2 linked regions of the Flammeovirga yaeyamensis genome follow. The protein of the gene in region 1 interacts with the protein of each later gene in a pairwise test. Links are inferred from orthologs where the notes say so. Each region holds a gene or a part of one and is shown on either strand. Other genes may lie near its edges. The genes, in order: ftsZ and rlmN.

Region 1 (10,749 bases):
CCTAAAGCGATGGATACTGTGGCACCTTGGCTGTGTGCTTTTGGTACGATGATCGGCAATAAAGAATCCAATACATGCAATGACTCATCGCTAAACTCTCCATTGGTGAAAGACGGAGAATTATATCCTGCTGGGTTATTTTGGTAGAAGGTTAAGAAAGCAACATTTACATGAGTTACTTTAGTGTAATCCAAATCGCCAGGACTTCCTTTCCAAGTAGGAACATAACCAATAATTCTTTGAGATCCCGATGGAGCTGGAGCAAATGGACCTGTCAGATTAATGGTACCGTCTGGGTTCACATCACTTACTGATGATTGAGTAAACTGTACCACTTTAGTAGCTGTGGTTACGTTTCCTTGTGCATCCGTTGCTGTGGCAGTAATTGTGTAGCTTCCGAAAGATGTTGGAGTAAATGTTGTTTTATTTCCATTTACAGAAGTTCCATCTACATTTAAAACTACATCAGAAACTACCCCATTTTCGTCTTGGGCATCGACTTCAATATCAATTGTTGTGAGTGAAGTATACGTATCTCCTGCTGGATGTAAGAAGGCAACCGTAGGGACAACATCACCTAAACCGCCATTACCACAAACTTCACCTGTATCTTCCCAAGGATCACCATTACCTGGCTCATCACCCTGAGTCCACCATTTCGCTCTATAGATTTTTCCATTATGCACCACCTGATTACCTCCAGTATAAACTGCCGTTGATTCCCAAACTGGATGAGGACAATCTACTACATCAGGTACCTCTGCTACAATAAGTGTTGCAGATTGTGAAGCTGTTAAACCATCATTATCGGTTACTGTTACCTCTACAACATAAGAACCGTAAGCGGTTACCTCATAAGTTCCTTCTGCTACTTCAGTACCGTTTACAGTATATACTGTTGAAGCAATTGTTCCATCCTCATCATTTGATGTTGATGATAAAGTGAAAGAATAAGGAAGCATTGTTTGCACTGTCTCTGTGCCTGGAGAGGTTAAGGTAACCGTTGGTGCAATTGGCTGTACTTCAGATAAAGTGATATTGACAGTAGTTGAACTCGTCAAACCTGTATCATCTGTAGCCGTTGCAACGATTTCATAATCGCCATAAGTTTCTGCACTATATGTTGCTTCTGAAACTACAGTACCGTTTACAGTAACTGCCACAGAAGCGACTGTTCCGTCTTCGTCTGCACTATTTGTAGATAGGTCAAAGACATATGGTAATGTATTTTGCATGATCGTTCCTGATGCCAAAGTAGCGAACGATACTGTTGGAGCAATTGGACCAACTTCACACGGTCCTAATGATTTCCACCAATGTTCTGCGGTTCCCGGAACTACATTATACAAGTTGTTTACTTGCGCCTCGTAAAGCACACCTTCATGACTTACGACATCACCTGAGTTGTAAATTGCAGGATAAGCAGCATATTCTGGAGCATCACAATTTCCAGTTCCTCCTCCTGTATCAACATCTTCTTCTATGGTAATCGTAGATGAAGCAGTTGCTGTTTCACCATCATTATCAGTTACTGTCACATTAATAGTAAACTGACCAAATGCTGATGGAGTCCATGAAGCCGGTGACGCTGTAAAAGATTGTCCATCTACAGCAATAGCAATAGATTCAATCGTTCCATCTGTATCTTGAGCATCAACAATAATTTCTATAGCTTCCAAAGTAGCTACTGTTAAAGTAGATGCATCCACCGGAGATGTAATAGTAACCGTTGGTGCTTGATTAGAAACGTTTGTGTCGTTAATTACGATCGATGCAGTTTTAGTAGTCGCCTTTCCAAGATCGTCTGTTGCTTTTACAACAATGGCTTGCTCTCCGAATGAGGAAGGAGTGAAAGTTACTTCATAGGTGTCGGCATTAACTGTTGGAGTAACCGCACTCCCATTAACAGTTACTTCTACTGAAGCTACAGCAACGTCGTCTGTTGCGGTGAATGTGAATGTAACATCCTCTAAAGTTGGAGTATCAATAGTTGCCGGAGCAGTAATTGTTACTACAGGTGCAGGGTTGATTGGACCTGATCCTTCTGCAAAAACTTTATTTACAACATGAGCCAATTCAGGTACTGTTGTCGGACATAATGGATAAGTACCCACTTTTCCATTTTCTGTACCTACATTCCAATCAGTAAATACCTGCCAGATAATTACACCTCCGATATCATTATCATTTATATATTCCGATTTTAGAGTAATTGATTGTTCGTCATCATAAGAAGTGAAATAATTATTTCCTCCTGCTGATTTCGTTAAGTAAGGAACTTTCGCATTATCGTCCCAATGCTTTGTCCAACCTCCAGAAGCAATTGCCTCTTTGATTTGGAAATAGTAAGGAGAACCTTCCGTTGCTCCCCAGTTATTTAAATCTGCAGCAGAAGATACTGGACCGTCCACAGAGAAAGTCACGTCTTTTTTGATGGTTGGAGCGTTAACACCTGCAGGTCCATCTGTTACCACACCACGACCATAAAAGGCCATACCCATACATATTTTCTGAGAATTGATTCCTAAAGAATCACTCATGTAAGAGAACGTTGTATGCCATGAGAAATCTCCCCACTCTTCTCCTGGGTAAGGATATAAAGGCGAGTTATGGCCTGCAATACTTGACCATCCACCATGAAAATCATACGACATCATGTTGTAATAATCCATGACCTTGTCTAACTCTGTCCATTCTAAGTTTTTCAATTTAGTTGGAGCTGCAGAGAAAGCTGCTGTAATCAAACGGTCTGGTCCGATGGCTGCTCTAATGTCTTGCATCAAAAGAGTGAAATTATGGTAATCGTCTTCCGTTCCCGTAAAATTCATCCCTGCAAATGGACCTGGGTATTCCCAATCGATATCAATTCCATCAAATCCATATTCTTCCACAAGAGTAACACAGTCTTGGATGAATCTTGCTTTCTTTACGGGATCTGCTGCCATTTCAGGAAAATGCTTACACATCGACCATCCACCGATAGATGCCATTACTTTCACACCATATTGATGTGCAATTTTAATCATACCCGGAGATGGATATTCTGTTAAAGGCCATTCGCCTTGCTCACCTGTTGCTGTTCTAATCCAGCCGTTGTAAGCTCCACTTGGTTTTGGTTCATAACCTAGTTCATAAAGAACGTCGTCCCATCCCCAAAATTCTTGAGGAAAACCTAAAACCATTGCTTGATCATGAGAAGAGTACTTGTCGGGATGAAGCATTTCTCCCGGTTGTTGGATAGTACCCTCTTGATAGATCTGTTTGTTTCTCAAATCTCCACTATGAAGAGAACCATCGACTGCCACTCCAAAAAAGGAGAAGTTTAAGATAGTGTACTGAGAATAGTCGATGTTGTAGTGGTTGAGAGAACCTTTTGGAATGTTGAAATCCTGACCTTTCCAAGCGTCCCAGTTAGGGACATAACCGATGACTTGTTTTCCGTGGTCTTTTGTCGCATAAGGAGCGCCCGAGTCAATCTGACCCATAGCTCCGCTAAATGGCATCATCGTCATGAGCCATGCAGAAAGTCCAATGAGGAACTTCTTGTAGATGTTGTTCATCTTTTTGATAGTTAGATTGTAAATAAAAGAATAGTAGCTGATTATAAGTTTGGATATTACTGAAGTTAAACTTGTTGCTACCTGATGACAAACCTATTTAGAATCTTCATCAAAATAAAAAGTGTACAACATACAATTAGAGATACAACATCAAATTGAGTAGATACAAAAAAGGGTACAAAAAGTATGTACCTTGGGGGTACACACCTTCCATACCACTATATTTTTCGGACATTTTGAGGATACAACCTCAAATGATTTTTTAATTTTTAGAGTTATTGATCACAAACTTTCTTCCTGCCCATGTTGTTCCCATCATGCCTACAAGTACCACAGAAATAGAACTTAAAGGCATCAATATCGCAGCAATTAATGGAGATAAATTTCCTTGAACTGCAAAACTTAACCCAATAATGTTATAAAAGAATGAGATGACGAATCCAACATACACCATTCGAACTGCAGCTTTAGAGAAACGAAGGTATTTGTTTAGGTCTTTCACTCTATTGGCAGCTAAAATACCATCACAAGCAGGGGAGAATTGATGAGCATCTTCCGCTACAGCAATACCCACATCAGATTGTTTCAAAGCACCTGCATCATTTAGACCATCACCAATCATCAATACTGTTTTTTTATTGGATTGATGGGATTGAATATCATCCATCTTATCTTTTGGCGATTGATCAAATTTCATTTCGGTATTTTCGGGAAAGATCTTTTGCAACCTTTCTCTCTCCGATGAGTTATCACCTGACAACAATGAAATACCATAGCCCTTCCCTACTAAATAATGTAATAGTTTATCAATGCCTTTTCTTAATGATTGTGCTAAGGTAAATCGACCAATCACTTCATCATTTATTTGAACATAGGAAACTGTTTGGAATGTTTTCTTACCAAACCCCTCAGCAGAAACAAAAGCTGCTTTACCCATTTTCATAGGTACACCCTCTACGATTCCCTCAATTCCGTTTCCTTCGACCTCTTTAAAATCAGTTACTGATAATTTTTGATCGAATGATTTCATATCGTCTGCAATTCTGCTTGACACCGGGTGAGTCGACTGAGAAGTCAGGGCATAAACCATAGCTTTTTGATGACCGGAAAGTGCATCCCCTTCAAAATTAATTCCTTGCTCTTTAGCCGAAGTAATCGTGCCTGTTTTATCAAATACTAAGTGATTAACACTGGCCATTTTTTCTACTGCACGAACATCTCTCACATAAAGACCGAAACGAGCCATTATTCTCATCGCATTACCTAATGCAAAAGGAGCATTTAAGGCCAATGCACATGGACAAGCAATAATCAACACCGCTGTAAAGGTATTCACCGCATGAGTGGGTCCATCCACATTCCACCAATACACACCAGCAATAGATGCGACTAATAGAATAACTAAAGTGAACCACTTACTAATTACATTGGTCTTGGATTGTAAGAAATCCGCTGTATTTTCTTCCGTAAACGTTTGTTCGTTCCAAAGTCTCGTTAAATACGACTGTGATACTTCTTTAGTTACTTCTACTTGAATGACACCTGCAGTCTGCTTCCCTCCTGCATATAATAAATCACCCGATTTCTTTCCCACAGGTTTAGATTCACCCGTCACGAAACTGTAATCTATTTGTGCATCTCCTCTTTTTAAGATGGCATCAGCGGGTATTAATTCGCCGTTTCTGATTTCCAACGTATCGTTGATCTCCAGCTTACTTAATGGAATATTTTCTTTCTCTCCTTTAACAATTCTAGTGACTGCTATAGGAAAATATGATTTATAATCACGTTCAAAGGAGATATTATCAAATGTCTTTTGTTGGAACCACTTACCAATTAAAAGTAGGAAGATCAAGGCGCCTAAAGAATCTAAGTAACCTGCTCCTGTTTCCATCAAAATTTCAAAAGCACTTCTTAAGAATAAGGCAAAAATACCTAGTGAGATAGGGACATCAATATTTACCCCTTTGTGTTTGATAGCTTGCCAAGCGGATGTCAGATAATCCTTGGCCCCATAGAAAAATACAGGCAAACTTAGAATCAGATTAAGGTAACCGAATAGATCAATAAAATCCTTATCCTCTACGGTAATTCCTAAATACTCTGGGAAACTAAGCATCATGATATTACCAAAGCAAAAACCAACTACACCTAACTTAATGTAAAATGATTTCTCCTGACTCCTTCTTTGTTTCTCTTTTTTGTTCTTTTCAAGGTCATCTAGGTTGATTAATGGTTCATAACCTAAATTAATCAACATCTCTACTAAAGATCTTAAGGTGATTTTATCTTCTTCAAAAGTGATATAGATTTCACGCTTCAAGAAATTGACCTTAGATTCTAATACGCCTCCGTGTAATTCAGGCAGTTTTTCCAAGAGCCAAATACATGATGAACAGTGTATTTGAGGAAGATAGAAAGACAGTTTTGCGATGTTTCCATCTGTAAAATCAATCAGTTTACTGCGGATAACATCATCGTCTAGGTAAGCTAATTTTTCTTTTTGAGAGCGTCCTTTTTGTTGTACTCCAGGTTGATTATTTAATCGATAATAATCGGATAGATTGTTCTCTTGTAATAAGTCATATACCATATGACAACCATTACAACAAAACTTCTTTCCTTCATCATTTGTTATGATTTCATCGACACAGTCTTCCCCGCAGTGGTAACAAGTTTCTTTATGATTATTTGAGTGCATTCAGTTCATATTCAAGTATGAATGGCAATTTACACCCTGAAATCATAAATAGTTATTGATAAATGTCAATGAAATAGAATAATTCACATTTTTTACATTACTTTTGGTCAACCAATTTTTATATGGACAAATAATTACATGAAACTACATTTAGGCAAAGGTTCTCAACAAATGCTTTTATCTGCTTTCGTCATAACGAGTATGCAGGTAATTGTGAAAGTTATTAATCACATTCCTCCTCAAGAAATCGTATTTTTTAGAGCACTGATTGCATTCGTTATCAGTTACGTAACGCTAAAAAGACAAAACGTAAATGTATGGGGTAACAACAAAGGATGGTTACTAACTCGTGGTTTTGTAGGTACTTTAGGTATGGTATTACTTTTTGCAAGTTATCAAAACCTTCCATTAGCCACAGCAGTGGTCTTACAAAATCTAGCTCCTCTTTTTACTGCAGTATTAGCAGTGCTCTTCTTAAACAAAACGTTAAAACCTATTCAATACCTATTCTTCATTTTATCTATTGTAGGTGTTGTGGTCATTAAAGGTTTCGACCCAGATGTTGATATGTTCTACCTTGTTGTTTCTGTACTAGGTGCACTTGCAGCTGCAGGAGCTTATACAGCGATAGGTAAATTAAAAGGCAAAGAACATCCGGTGGTCATCATATTTTACTTCCCATTCATCGCCGTTCCTTTAACGGGAGTTTGGTGCTATTTTACTGAATGGACCACTCCTGCGGGTTGGGATTGGGTGGCCTTATTAGCGATTGGTATCTTATCACAAATTAGTCAGATCCTTTTAACTAAAGCATATCAATCTGATGATGATACAGCAACAGTTGCTAGTATGAACTACAGTAGTGTAATTTATGGTGTTGCCTATGGTATCTTATTATTTGGCGAATTCTTCTCATGGCAAGTACTTATGGGAATGCTATTAGTGGTTGCTGGTTCTATTTTGAATTTGATTTATACGAATAGAAAGGCGGTTACGGAGACGAAAGCGTAGATTATTAGGTAGCAGGTAGCAGGTAGCAGGTAGCAGGTAGCAAAATTGACACTCGTTTTTAATTAGGAATTAGGAGATAGGAATTAGGAGTTTCTAATCTAACGCTCGGTTTTAAGTAATAACTAATAGGGAATAAGTAGAGTTTTTTTTAAAGTGGAGTATCAAAGGCCCATTGATTTATTGCTGGAGATGATTATAAAGTAAGAGGTAAAAGGTAAGGTGATAAAATAAATGCTTTAATATACACCTCTACAATTATTACGAGGTGGTGCAACCCCTCGTAAATAAGATAAAGTATCTAAAACATTGATATTCATTTCGAATAAGGAATATCATTCACCTCTCTTACACAAGGAGGGGTGCAACCCCTCTGAATATGCCAGAGACGAAACATAATATAACCTCTCCTCTACAAGGGTATATAAAACACAAAAAAGGTCGAAGACTTAAATCTTCGACCTTTTTTAATTTATAAAACTATAGTGTTTTATTCTTCTTCTTTTGATGAATTCAATTTCACTCCTCTTCTCAAATAAGCTGGAACATCTCTAAGATCTTTCAGTTCTTCACTTGAGATATCTTTCATCGAGTCAATTTTCTTATAACTAGATAATCGACCTTCAAATGGAGTTTCTAATGCTTCTTCGTTTTCTGATTTTTTAATTTCAGGAGTAGGAGCATCGTAATCATCCTCTAAAGAATAAACTGTTTTTGTTCTTTCTTCTTGAACTTCACTTGTTTGGGGAGCCGCCGAAATTTCTTCCTCAGCTTTCACTTCAGGAGAATCTTCAACAACTTGAGGTGCTTCAACCTCTACTTTTACTGGTTCAGGCTTAGTTACATTAGGTGTATTTATTTTTCTACCTAAGCCAGACTCCCCTTTGTTAAAAAAATCACCCTTAGGTAACTCGTTATCAGTTTCGAAACCTGTCGCAATAACAGTAACGCTGATAGCATCACCTAAAGACTCATCTTTTGCAACACCGAAGATTACTTCAGCTTCTTCACCTGCTCTGTCTTGGATGTAAGTTGTTACTTGCTCCAATTCAGCCATGTCAAGATCGTCATAATCGCTTACTACTAATGATAATAAGATGTATTTAGCATTAGTAATATCAGTGTTATTCAATAATGGAGAGGCGATTGCTTGTTCAGTTGCTCTAATTGCACGGTCTTCGCCCGATTCAATTGATGAGCCCATAACAGCTGTACCTGCTTCTCTCATTACAGTATTAACGTCTTCGAAATCGACGTTGATATATGCATCAACAGTAATGATTTCTGCAATTGATTTTGCAGCTCTTGCTAAAACATTATCTGCTTGAGAGAATGCTTCACGCATAGATGAACGACCGTAAACTTCTTTCAGTTTCTCGTTCAAAATAACCAATACTGTATCACAGTGTTCTTTTAATTCTTCGATACCTGTTAAGGCACGTCTTTCTTTAGGTTTTCCTTCAAACCTGAAAGGCATTGTAACAATACCAACAGTTAGAATACCTAAACTACGAGCAATCTCAGCAATTACCGGAGCAGCACCAGTACCTGTACCACCACCCATACCGGCTGTGATAAATACCATTTTAGTACCATTCGATAAAAATTGCTTGATTTCATCCTTAGTTTCTAATGCAGACTCTCTTCCGATTTCAGGTTTTGCACCTGCACCGAGGCCGTCAGTTAACTCAAGGCCTAATTGTACTTTATTAGGAACAGGACTAGATTCTAAAGCCTGCTTATCAGTATTAGCGATAAAGAAATCCACATCGTGAATTCCAAGTTCGTACATGTGTCGGACAGCATTACCGCCTCCTCCACCAACACCAACCACTTTGATAATTTTGTTAGCAGCAGGGTTGCTAGACATATCAAACTCGTAGCTCGTTTCAGTCATAGACTCAAAAAATTTATTCTTAAAGACCTTACAAAAGGTCGTAAATTCTATTACAAATAATTACTGCTAAATTAATAGCAATAATCGAAAGATTATACTATTCTTAGAACAATCTCTAAAAAATTACAATTCCTTGATATGAAATTACATAATTTTAGTACTTAGTCCTAAGAGTATTGAAAAAATCCAATTTAATCTTTATAATCTTCATCATCATCGTAGTCATCGATCAACAAATCTTTCGCTTTTTGTAAAAAGTCAGAAAAAATGTTCTTTCCACGAGGGCTTGTTGGTTCGACTACTTTTGATTTATCTTGAGAGATTCTCTTCTTTTCTTCTTGTTGAATTGGCTGTTGATAAATGCTTCTTGGACGGTTTTTATCTCTTTCATCAATAGATTTAAAACCAGCCAAAGCCAATCCTAATGCTGTAGCAAACTTTGGATCTTTTACTCTATCAGAACCATGAGATTTACCAAGGAATTCGATAGGATATCCAATACGAGTATCCAATCCAATTTTATATTCAAATAGATGTTGAAGATTTCTTAGTTTGGCTCCTCCACCAGTTAATACTAAACCTCCAGCTAATTTGTCCATATAACCAGAATCTTTCAATTCGGCAGAAATAAGATCAATAATTTCTTCCATTCTCGCTTCGATGATGTAAGCAAGATTTTTAATTGATACCTCTTTTGGTGTCCTATTATTGATTCCAGGAATTTCTACTACATCAGAATCTTTTGTATTGGCAGCCATAGACTGTCCAAATTTCACTTTTAATAATTCTGCTTGGTTTTGCATTACTGCACAACCTTGTTTGATATCAGAAGTGATGATATCTCCTCCAAATGGAATTACCGCTGTGTGTCTGATAATACCATCATAGAATATTGCAATATCAGTTGTTCCTCCTCCAATATCGATAATTGCAACACCTGCTTCTTTTTCCTCCTCAGAAAGTACGGCCATACTTGATGCTAGAGGTTCCAACATCATTTGATCGTTTTCTAAGTTACTTCTCTCAATACATTTTGTAATATTTCGAATAGAATTGCTGTTTGCAGTAACAATATGGAAATCTGCTTCCAATTTTACTCCAGCCATTCCTACAGGATCTTTTATCTTTTCCTCGCTATCTACAGTATAATGTAAAGGAAGAACATGAATAATTTCTGTACCAGGTTCTGTAATCACACGGTACATATCATTCGTTAATCTTTCCACATCTGTTACAGATATTTCATCTTCCTGATGAGGAAGAGTAATACTACCATGTTGTCTAAAACTTTTGATATGCTTACCTGCCACACCGACATTCACAACATTTATTTCAATATTGGAATCATTCTCTGCATCTGTAATTGCCTGATCTATCGCTTCAGTAGTTTTAGCAATATTACTAACCGTTCCATCACGAACTCCTTCAGAAGCTGCATGACCAAGGCCTAATATCTCCAACTGATTATGTTCGTTCATTCTACCAACTACGGCACACACCTTAGTCGTTCCTATATCTAGCCCTACTATAATCTTTTCTTCCATATTCAAAGTGTATTTTGACAAGTAACGTTGCGGGTTTAA
Region 2 (8,429 bases), 840 kb from region 1 along the record:
GTACCGCATGGAAGGGCCATCGCTCAAAGGATAAAAGGTACTCTGGGGATAACAGGCTGATCTCCCCCAAGAGCTCATATCGACGGGGAGGTTTGGCACCTCGATGTCGGCTCGTCACGTCCTGGGGCTGGAGAAGGTCCCAAGGGTTGGGCTGTTCGCCCATTAAAGTGGCACGCGAGCTGGGTTCAGAACGTCGTGAGACAGTTCGGTCTCTATCTGTTGCGGGCGTTGGAAATTTGAGAGGCTCTGACTTTAGTACGAGAGGACCGAGTTGGACACACCTCTGGCGTACCGGTTGTTCCGCCAGGAGCATCGCCGGGTACCTATGTGTGGAGCGGATAAGCGCTGAAAGCATCTAAGCGCGAAACCCACCTCGAGATGAGATTTCCTTATGAGGGTTGTTATAGATGATGACGTTGATAGGCTTCAAGTGTAAGTTCAGAGATGGATTAAGCTGAGAAGTACTAATCGCCCGAAAGCTTTTCTTCGGTTGGTGTCCCCTGATGGGGGCACTGACAAAGTTTTTACTGTTCACAGTCAATGATATCAAGACATTGATGGTGCCAATGACGTAGGTGTTCACCTCTTCCCATTCCGAACAGAGCAGTTAAGCCCTACAGTGCTGATGGTACTGGGTTAACCCCCGGGAGAGTAAGTCGGCGCCACATTCATTAAATATAGAAGGTTAGTTAACACAAGATGTTGGCTAACCTTTTTTTGTGTTTATACCATTAATGCTTTCACTATTCTAATTTATTTCAACTTATCATATCTGACTATTGTAATAGAAATATGCTATACTAATCGATACTAGCTACTATTATTCAACCACTATGAGAAGCTTTAAATTACTTGTTTTTTTTCTATGCATGCAGTTATCGTATGCTCAAGATGATATTGAATGTAACCATGTATCCCAAGCTGATTTTGAAGAAGCTTTGAGGAGTTTAACAGAGTTGACTGAAGATGAATTCAGACATGAGATTAAATTGTATACTGAGAAATATTGTCTTGACAATGAACATATTCATATGATCACTAAATTGTTCAAAGCGGATGATGAAAGGATGGAATACTTGTTATTCGCATTTCATTATGTAGAAGATTGGTCACAAGCAAATACTTTTGATTATTATTTTGAAGACGAATTGAATAAAGAAAGTTTCCTTAATTATGTGCATAGTTTCCATAGTGAAATGGCTGATATGCATGAAAGCGTCCAGATGATAAATAGTGCTCCAATAGATGAAGAATGGGAAAGAGAAAATCTAAATGAAGCTGCGAAAGTAGTTTATGTAAAAGATTATAGAGGTAAAATAGGAGCCAACATACCAATGGCAACAGCAGACTATCAAATTCTGCGAACGAAGCTACAAAAACAAGGATATGACCATGAAAAAATTGTTCTATATAAAAAGATGATTCAAGGGAAAGGTTTATCTGTTGATCAATTAAACGGTATTCTCAGCTTATTCTCTTTTGAGAATGATAAAATGAAAATCTTTAATTCATCTTTATCCTCTATTTATGATTTAGATAATTTAGTCAATACAAAACAGCATTTCGTCAATTTTTTCAATAAAAATGAAATCGATAAAGTTACCAACAATAAGTTAAATGATTATGCTGTGGAGGTAATTTCGAAAGAGATGGATGTTGTTTATCAACAAGATTAATGAGCATTTGTTGATAAGTTGACGATAATCACACCAGATATTATTAATAATAAACCAATTATTGTGGATAAGTTGATGGTGTCATGATAATAAAAATATCCAATAGCATTTATCAACACAATCCCTAAACCTGACCAAACAGCATAAGCCACTCCAATAGGGATATGTTTAACCGTTAAGGATAAAAGGTAAAAAGAAACTCCATATAAAAGGATGGAAACTAATGAGGGATACAACTTTGTGTATCCCTCACTACTTTTTAAAGCAGAGGTCGCAAATACTTCTGCGATTATGGCAAGTAATAAATAAATGTAATGCATTACTTACCTTTCTTATTTTTATTCGCTAATTGTCCGCAAGCGGCATCAATATCTTTACCTCGACTTCTTCTTACATGCACGTTTACACCCTTTTTACTTAAATAATCGGCAAATCTTTGGATCTTATCTACTTTGGCATTTAAGAAGTCGGCTTCTGCAATAGGGTTATATTCAATGATATTTACCTTAGAAGGTAGGTGCTTTGTAAATTGGTATAATTCCTCAGCATCTTGTAAACTATCGTTGAAGTTGTTAAATACGATATATTCGTAAGTAACAGGATTTTTTGTTTTACTGAAGTAGTATTTTAGAGCATCTCTAAGAACATCTAAGTTATTTTGTTCATTGATAGGCATAATCTTGTTACGCTTCTCATCGTTGGCAGCATGTAGTGATAACGCTAAATTGAATTTAACTTCATCATCACCTAATTTTCTGATCATCTTAGCCACGCCTGCAGTGGAAACTGTAATTCTTTTTGATGCCATGTTAAGTCCATTGGGAGAAGTAATCTTCTCTACAGACTCTATCATATTTTTATAGTTCAACAATGGCTCTCCCATTCCCATATAAACTATATTGGTAAGTCCAGTATTGAACGTATCTAAAGCTTGTTGATTGATAGCTACAACTTGATCATAAATCTCCCCTGCATCAAGATTACGCTTTCTATCCATATAACCTGTAGCACAGAAAGAACAAGTTAATGAACAACCTACTTGAGATGATATACAAGCTGTCATTCTTGGTTCAGCAGGAATTAAAACACCTTCAACTAAATGTTTATCGTGCAATTGAAAAGCGGATTTAATAGTACCATCCGAACTTTTCTGAGATTTAAAAGTAGTTACAGGAAGAATTTCAAAATTTTCAGAAAGTAGCTCTCTTGTCTTCTTTGATAAATTGGTCATCTCATCGAACGACTTCGCAGAACTTTTCCATAACCAATCCTGGATTTGTTTTGCTCTGAAGCCTTTTTCCCCATTTTCAGTAAGAAAATCTTTTACTTGATCTTGTGATAATTTTCGAATATCTTTTTTACCTGACTTAATCATGGCTAATTTTTTTAGAAATGAGATGAATTTAAAGGTGTGTAGATGTAAAAACCCGAACCTCTCTGCGAAGTTCGGGTTTTTAGTTTAGAAAGAAAAAACTATTAAGTTTTAATGGAATTATTCCATTGCACTTAGTTTTTTGTCAACTTTCTCCATGTTCTCTTTGTCACCAGTTTGGTAGTAGATTTTAAGAAGAAGTTGTAAATATTTTGGCTCATCGTTACCAGCTTCTGCAGCTTTTACAGCGAAAGGAACGGCTTTTTCAGCAGACTCTTTCTTAGCAGCTTCTAATTCTTTAGCTTTTGCTGCATCTACATACTGACCAGTACCTTTTGTAGGTAATTCTTGCAATTGAGCGTTGTAAGCAACACTTTGGTTGTAGTACAATCTTGCTAAAGAATATAAAGCAGTAGTATTTTCGCTATCTAATTCTAAAACTTTTTTGTATTGATCGATAGCAAGTGTAGTATACTTGTCTTTGTGCTCAACTTCTTCAGACATATCAGTAGCTTGATCATAAAGCTGTGCTAACAACAATGAAGCGGCAGCATCTTGAGGATCTTTAGCGATGTTAGCTTTAGCAGATGCAATTGCTTCATCCATTTTGTCAAGTTTCAAGTAGTAAATGATCATACTTCTTGATAAGTCAGCATCATCAGCATTGTATTTTAAACCTTCAACACAGATATCTAAAGACTCTTGGTAGAATTTCTTTGCTTCTGTTTCTAAAGCAGCAATTTTAGTGTTTGCAGCTTCTAATTTTGCTTTAGCAGCATCTACTTCAGCTTGCGCTTCTTCCATTTCAGCTTTTGCTTGTTTTGCTCTTGTAGAAGAGTTAGAAGTTCTTCTTCCTCCGCCAGTAGCATAGTACTCATATCTTTCTTTCGAAGATTCAACAGTTTTAGAAGATCTTTCTATAGTATTTTCAGACTCTCTTACTTCGTAACCTAACTCGTCGATTGAGCTCTCGATATCAGTAACACCTTGTGAAGCGTAGAATAACAATTGCTTGTAATATACAGCGTCGTTTTTACCTAAAGAGAATAAAACTTTAGCATACTTTACTACTTCATCCTGTAAAGCTTTGATTTCAGCATCATCATCAACATCGTTTAGTAAGTTGATAGTAGCATATAAAGCATTTTGTGCAGCAGTTGTATCTTTTTTCACTCTTAAAGCCAAGTCAAATTCTTGTTTAGCTAAAGTGAAATCTTCTTCTTGCCAAGCTTTAGCACCTTCGTTGATGAAGTGGTTGTAGAAGTTAGTCAATTTAGAAGTTTTAGGTTGCATTGTCATTGGATCGATTTGATCCGGTTGATCTAACCAAACTGCTTTGTAAACTGGAGATTCTTTACCAATTACTTCTTTGTTACTTTTGATTTCATTGTAAGCTGATAAAACTGAGTCGATTGCAACTGTTACTTCGTCAGTTGAAGCACCTTCAGCTTGTGCAACTTGTGTATAGATATCACCTTTTACGTCTAGAGTTTTATCTTTAGCGATTACTGGTGATTTACCTTTGCTTGATAATTTGAATTTTTCATAAGCCACAGCTTTGTTAATCTCAGCTTGAGCTTCTGTCATTTCACCTTTAGTTAGGTAGGCAGCAGCTTTAGTAGCTGAACCCTTCTCCTGTGCTAATGCAGTACTAGAAACAGCAGCAGTCAAAGCGGCAGCTGCTAGAATTTTCGTGAATTTCATAGAAATATTATATGTTATATAGCTTAGAATACAATAATTTATTCCTCAACACGCAAACATAATATTTTCAAATTACATTTTTGATGATGTTAAGCATAAATTTTCTATCCCTACTTTACTTCTAACGATTCTTCTAGCTCTTTTAGTTCTTTAGAACGGTTTAATAAAAGTGAAGCATTGTAATAGGTTGTTAAGGCATCTTTATTTTCCTTGTCGAGTAAATAGGCCTTTTTGGCATTTAGGTAGGTGAGGTTTAAATAGAATTTCGCCTTTTTTCTTAATTCGGATTTATGGATATTTTTGTACTTTTCTTTTTGTTTGTTTGTACTCCAATTCATGATCACTTTTTGTATTTTCACTGCCTCCATAAATTGTAACTGACTGATATTCAGGTATGCATCTAATCTTGTTGGGCTAACATTTATTGCTCTAGTATAATAAAGCATGGCGAGATCAGGTTTTTCAAGAGATTCGTAAAGCATCCCAATATTCATTAAAGCTTTTTCATCTGAAGGATATTTTTTTACCAAAGGAAGAATCAAAGAAAGGCCTTTATTATACCAATGTTCTCTAACACAAATTCCTAAACCTCTGTAAACTAAAGAATAGTGAAGGGGATATTTTTCTAAACCTTTGTCAACCTCTTGAATCGCTTTTTTAGGATTTTTTAAATTTTCATAATAAAAAGCTCGACTTTCATAGACTTCAACACTATCATAATTTACCTCTAAAAGCATATCAGAATATTCTAATGCTTTTTCAAAATCTTGATTTAGTTCAGAGGCAATCATACTATACCTTAATATAATCGGATCAGTATGATTAATGTAAATAGCTTGACGAAAGAAAAAAGAGGCACTTTGTGTGTTGTTTTTGATGAATTCAGCTGCCCCCTCAGTAATTAGATTGTCGTAAAAACGATTTAATTCTGCTTGGGCATAAATATGAAATAGTTCGTCTTTTTGAGTGTAATTAAGAATCTTCTCAAACCATATAACGGTTTTTTCAGCATAATCAGAACAGATATCAAAATTTGAGGAATCTCTACAGTTTTCTTCAAGTGCTAGAAGAGAATAAGCTTTTCCTCTTAAGGAAAAAGTTTCCATTTCGCCTTCTTTTGATAAGGGAACATTTTCTAAAGAATCTAAATAATTTAAAGCATCATGACATCTATTCTCATTAATGGATATTCTGGTGAGTTTTAATAGACGCTCTTGAGTGCTACTACTTGATTGCCCTATGAGATGAAGAGGAAATAAAAGTACAAAAGAGTATATGATGATATAAGTAGATCTGATGTTCATATTGATCATGGAAGATTACACTCAGAAAATATCTAATTTTCGAGTTCAGGTTACTAATATAAATAATCTGATACAAAAAAAGGCAACCGCTTGATGCAGTTGCCTTAAATATTATTTCAATGAAAATTTATTCTTCTGAAGATTCCTCTTCGTTCGAATCGTTTTCATTTGTTGGAGTATCTGAAGCGTTTCCTTCCTCCGTACTGTTTTCTGGAGTTGTATTTTCTTCAGTCTCTTCTTCTTCTAAAATAGGCACTATTTCTACTGATGAAATTTCGTCACTATCGTTCAAACGGATCGCTTTTACACCTTGTGTAGCTCTACCCATGATACGGAAGTTAGAAACGGCAGTACGGATAGTAATACCTTCTTTAGTGATAACGATCAAATCATCAGACTCTTCTACAGAGAATAATGAAGCAAGCTTACCAGTTTTATCGGTTACTTGCATGGCTTTTAGACCTTTACCACCTCTATTTGTTCTACAAGGATATTCTTCTAAATCAGTACGTTTACCGTAACCATTTTCAGAGATCACCATTAGAGATTTAGTTTGTGCTTCAATTTCTTCTTTAGAAATACAAGCCATACCAACTACTCTATCTTCTTCTCCTTTAAGAATAATACCTCTAACACCAGTAGCACCTCTACCCATAGAACGGACATTGCTTTCGTCGAAACGAGTAGCCATACCCATACGAGTAGCGATAACAACATCATTCTGACCGTCAGTCAACATTACGTTGAATAACTTGTCACCTTCATTAATGTTGATAGCATTGATACCGTCACGACGTGGTCTAGAGTAAGCCTCAAGAACTGTCTTCTTCACGATACCTCTTTCTGTCAACATCATTAGGTAATGATTATTGATGTAATCTTGGTCGTTTAGGTTCTTCGTACAAATTACAGCTTGTACTTTTTCACCTTCACGGATGTTCAATAGGTTTTGAAGTGGTCTACCTTTAGCTGTCTTAGAGCCTTCAGGTAAACGGAATACTTTCTGCCAGTATACTCTACCTAAGTTAGTGAATAACAATAGGTAATTGTGGTTACTAGCTACGAACATATGTTCTGTAAAGTCGTCATCTTTCGATGATGCACCTCTAGAACCTACGCCACCACGACCTTGTGATTTATAATCAATTAGTGGAGTACGCTTGATATAACCTTCGTGAGAAATAGTAATCACCATTTCTTTATCTTCGATTAAATCTTCGATATCAAGATCATCCGCATTGTATTCAATACGAGATCTTCTTTCGTCACCGTACTTCTCTTTTACTTCGATTAGATCATTCTTAATGATATCCATTTGGCGCTCACGTCTAGCCAAGATATCTCTTAAGTCTTCTACTAAAGCAACAACTTCTTTATGCTCTTCGATGATCTTTTCTCTTTCAAGACCAGTCAATCTTTGAAGACGCATATCCAAAATAGCTTTCGCTTGAATCTCACTAAACTCGAATTTAGCAATCAATTCAGCTCTTGCTATTTCACCATCTTTTGATGCTCTAATTAAAGCGATCACCTCATCTAAATTATCTAAAGCTTTTAAGTAACCTTCTAAGATATGAAGTCTTCTTTCTGCTTCGTCTAATTCAAATTGTGTTCTTCTGATAATTACCTCATGACGATGCTCCACATAATGGTGGATTAAATCATAAAGATTTAACGTCTTCGGTCTACCTTTAACTAGTGCAATGTTGTTTACACTGAAAGAACTTTGAAGTGCTGTTTGTTTGAACAAGTGGTTCAATACAACGTCTGGCACTGCATCTTTTTTCAGTTCGTATACGATACGAATACCGCTTTTATCGGATTCATCACGTATTGCAGAAATACCTTCGATTTTCTTTTCATTAACAAGGTCGGCAGTCTTTTCGATCATGTTTGCCTTGTTGACCATGTAAGGAATTTCTGTAACAACGATTTGCTCACGTCCATTTCCGATAGTTTCGAATGCAGTAACAGCACGCATTACTACTCTACCTCTACCAGTTTCTAACGCTTTTTTAACTCCATCATATCCATAAATGATTGCTCCTGTAGGGAAATCCGGGCCTTTGACAATGTCAGTCAGCTCGCTCATTTCGATATCTGGATTCTCAATATATGCGATAATGGCTTCACACACTTCATTCATGTTGTGAGGAGCCATGTTTGTAGCCATACCTACGGCGATACCCGATGAACCGTTCAGAAGAAGGTTTGGAATTCTAGAAGGTAACACTGATGGTTCCTTCAATGAATCGTCAAAGTTAGGTTCAAAGTCTACCGTGTTCTTTTTGATGTCAGAAAGCATTTCACCTGCGATCTCTTTCATACGAGCCTCCGTATAACGCATCGCTGCAGGAGAGTCACCATCAATTG

Evidence for each region.
Region 2: the proteins of ftsZ (region 1) and rlmN interact in binary tests that used the Escherichia coli proteins (3 or more experiments, as listed by UniProt). The link is inferred for Flammeovirga yaeyamensis from one-to-one orthologs.

What each region holds. Positions count from the first base shown.
Region 1 is NZ_CP076132.1:4,087,233-4,097,981, forward strand. What follows is about bases 6,964-9,789. They hold ftsZ (cell division protein FtsZ), read right to left. Parts: upstream 9,167-9,789; coding sequence 7,760-9,166; downstream 6,964-7,759. Other genes in these bases: KMW28_RS16115 (DMT family transporter), read left to right, coding at 6,964-7,272; ftsA (cell division protein FtsA), read right to left, coding at 9,358-9,789. Also shown: KMW28_RS16105 (glycosyl hydrolase family 18 protein), read right to left, coding at 1-3,560; KMW28_RS16110 (heavy metal translocating P-type ATPase), read right to left, coding at 3,823-6,261; more of KMW28_RS16115, read left to right, coding at 6,400-6,963; more of ftsA, read right to left, coding at 9,790-10,710. UniProt on the Escherichia coli protein: Essential cell division protein that forms a contractile ring structure (Z ring) at the future cell division site. The regulation of the ring assembly controls the timing and the location of cell division.
Region 2 is NZ_CP076132.1:4,925,706-4,934,134, reverse strand. The notes cover bases 1,024-3,980. They hold rlmN (23S rRNA (adenine(2503)-C(2))-methyltransferase RlmN), read right to left. Parts: upstream 3,052-3,980; coding sequence 1,996-3,051; downstream 1,024-1,995. Other genes in these bases: KMW28_RS19600 (tetratricopeptide repeat protein), read right to left, coding at 3,169-3,980; KMW28_RS19610 (DMT family transporter), read right to left, coding at 1,673-1,996; KMW28_RS19615 (DUF4476 domain-containing protein), read left to right, coding at 1,024-1,676. Also shown: more of KMW28_RS19615, read left to right, coding at 834-1,023; more of KMW28_RS19600, read right to left, coding at 3,981-4,752; KMW28_RS19595 (tetratricopeptide repeat protein), read right to left, coding at 4,863-6,056; gyrA (DNA gyrase subunit A), read right to left, coding at 6,184-8,429.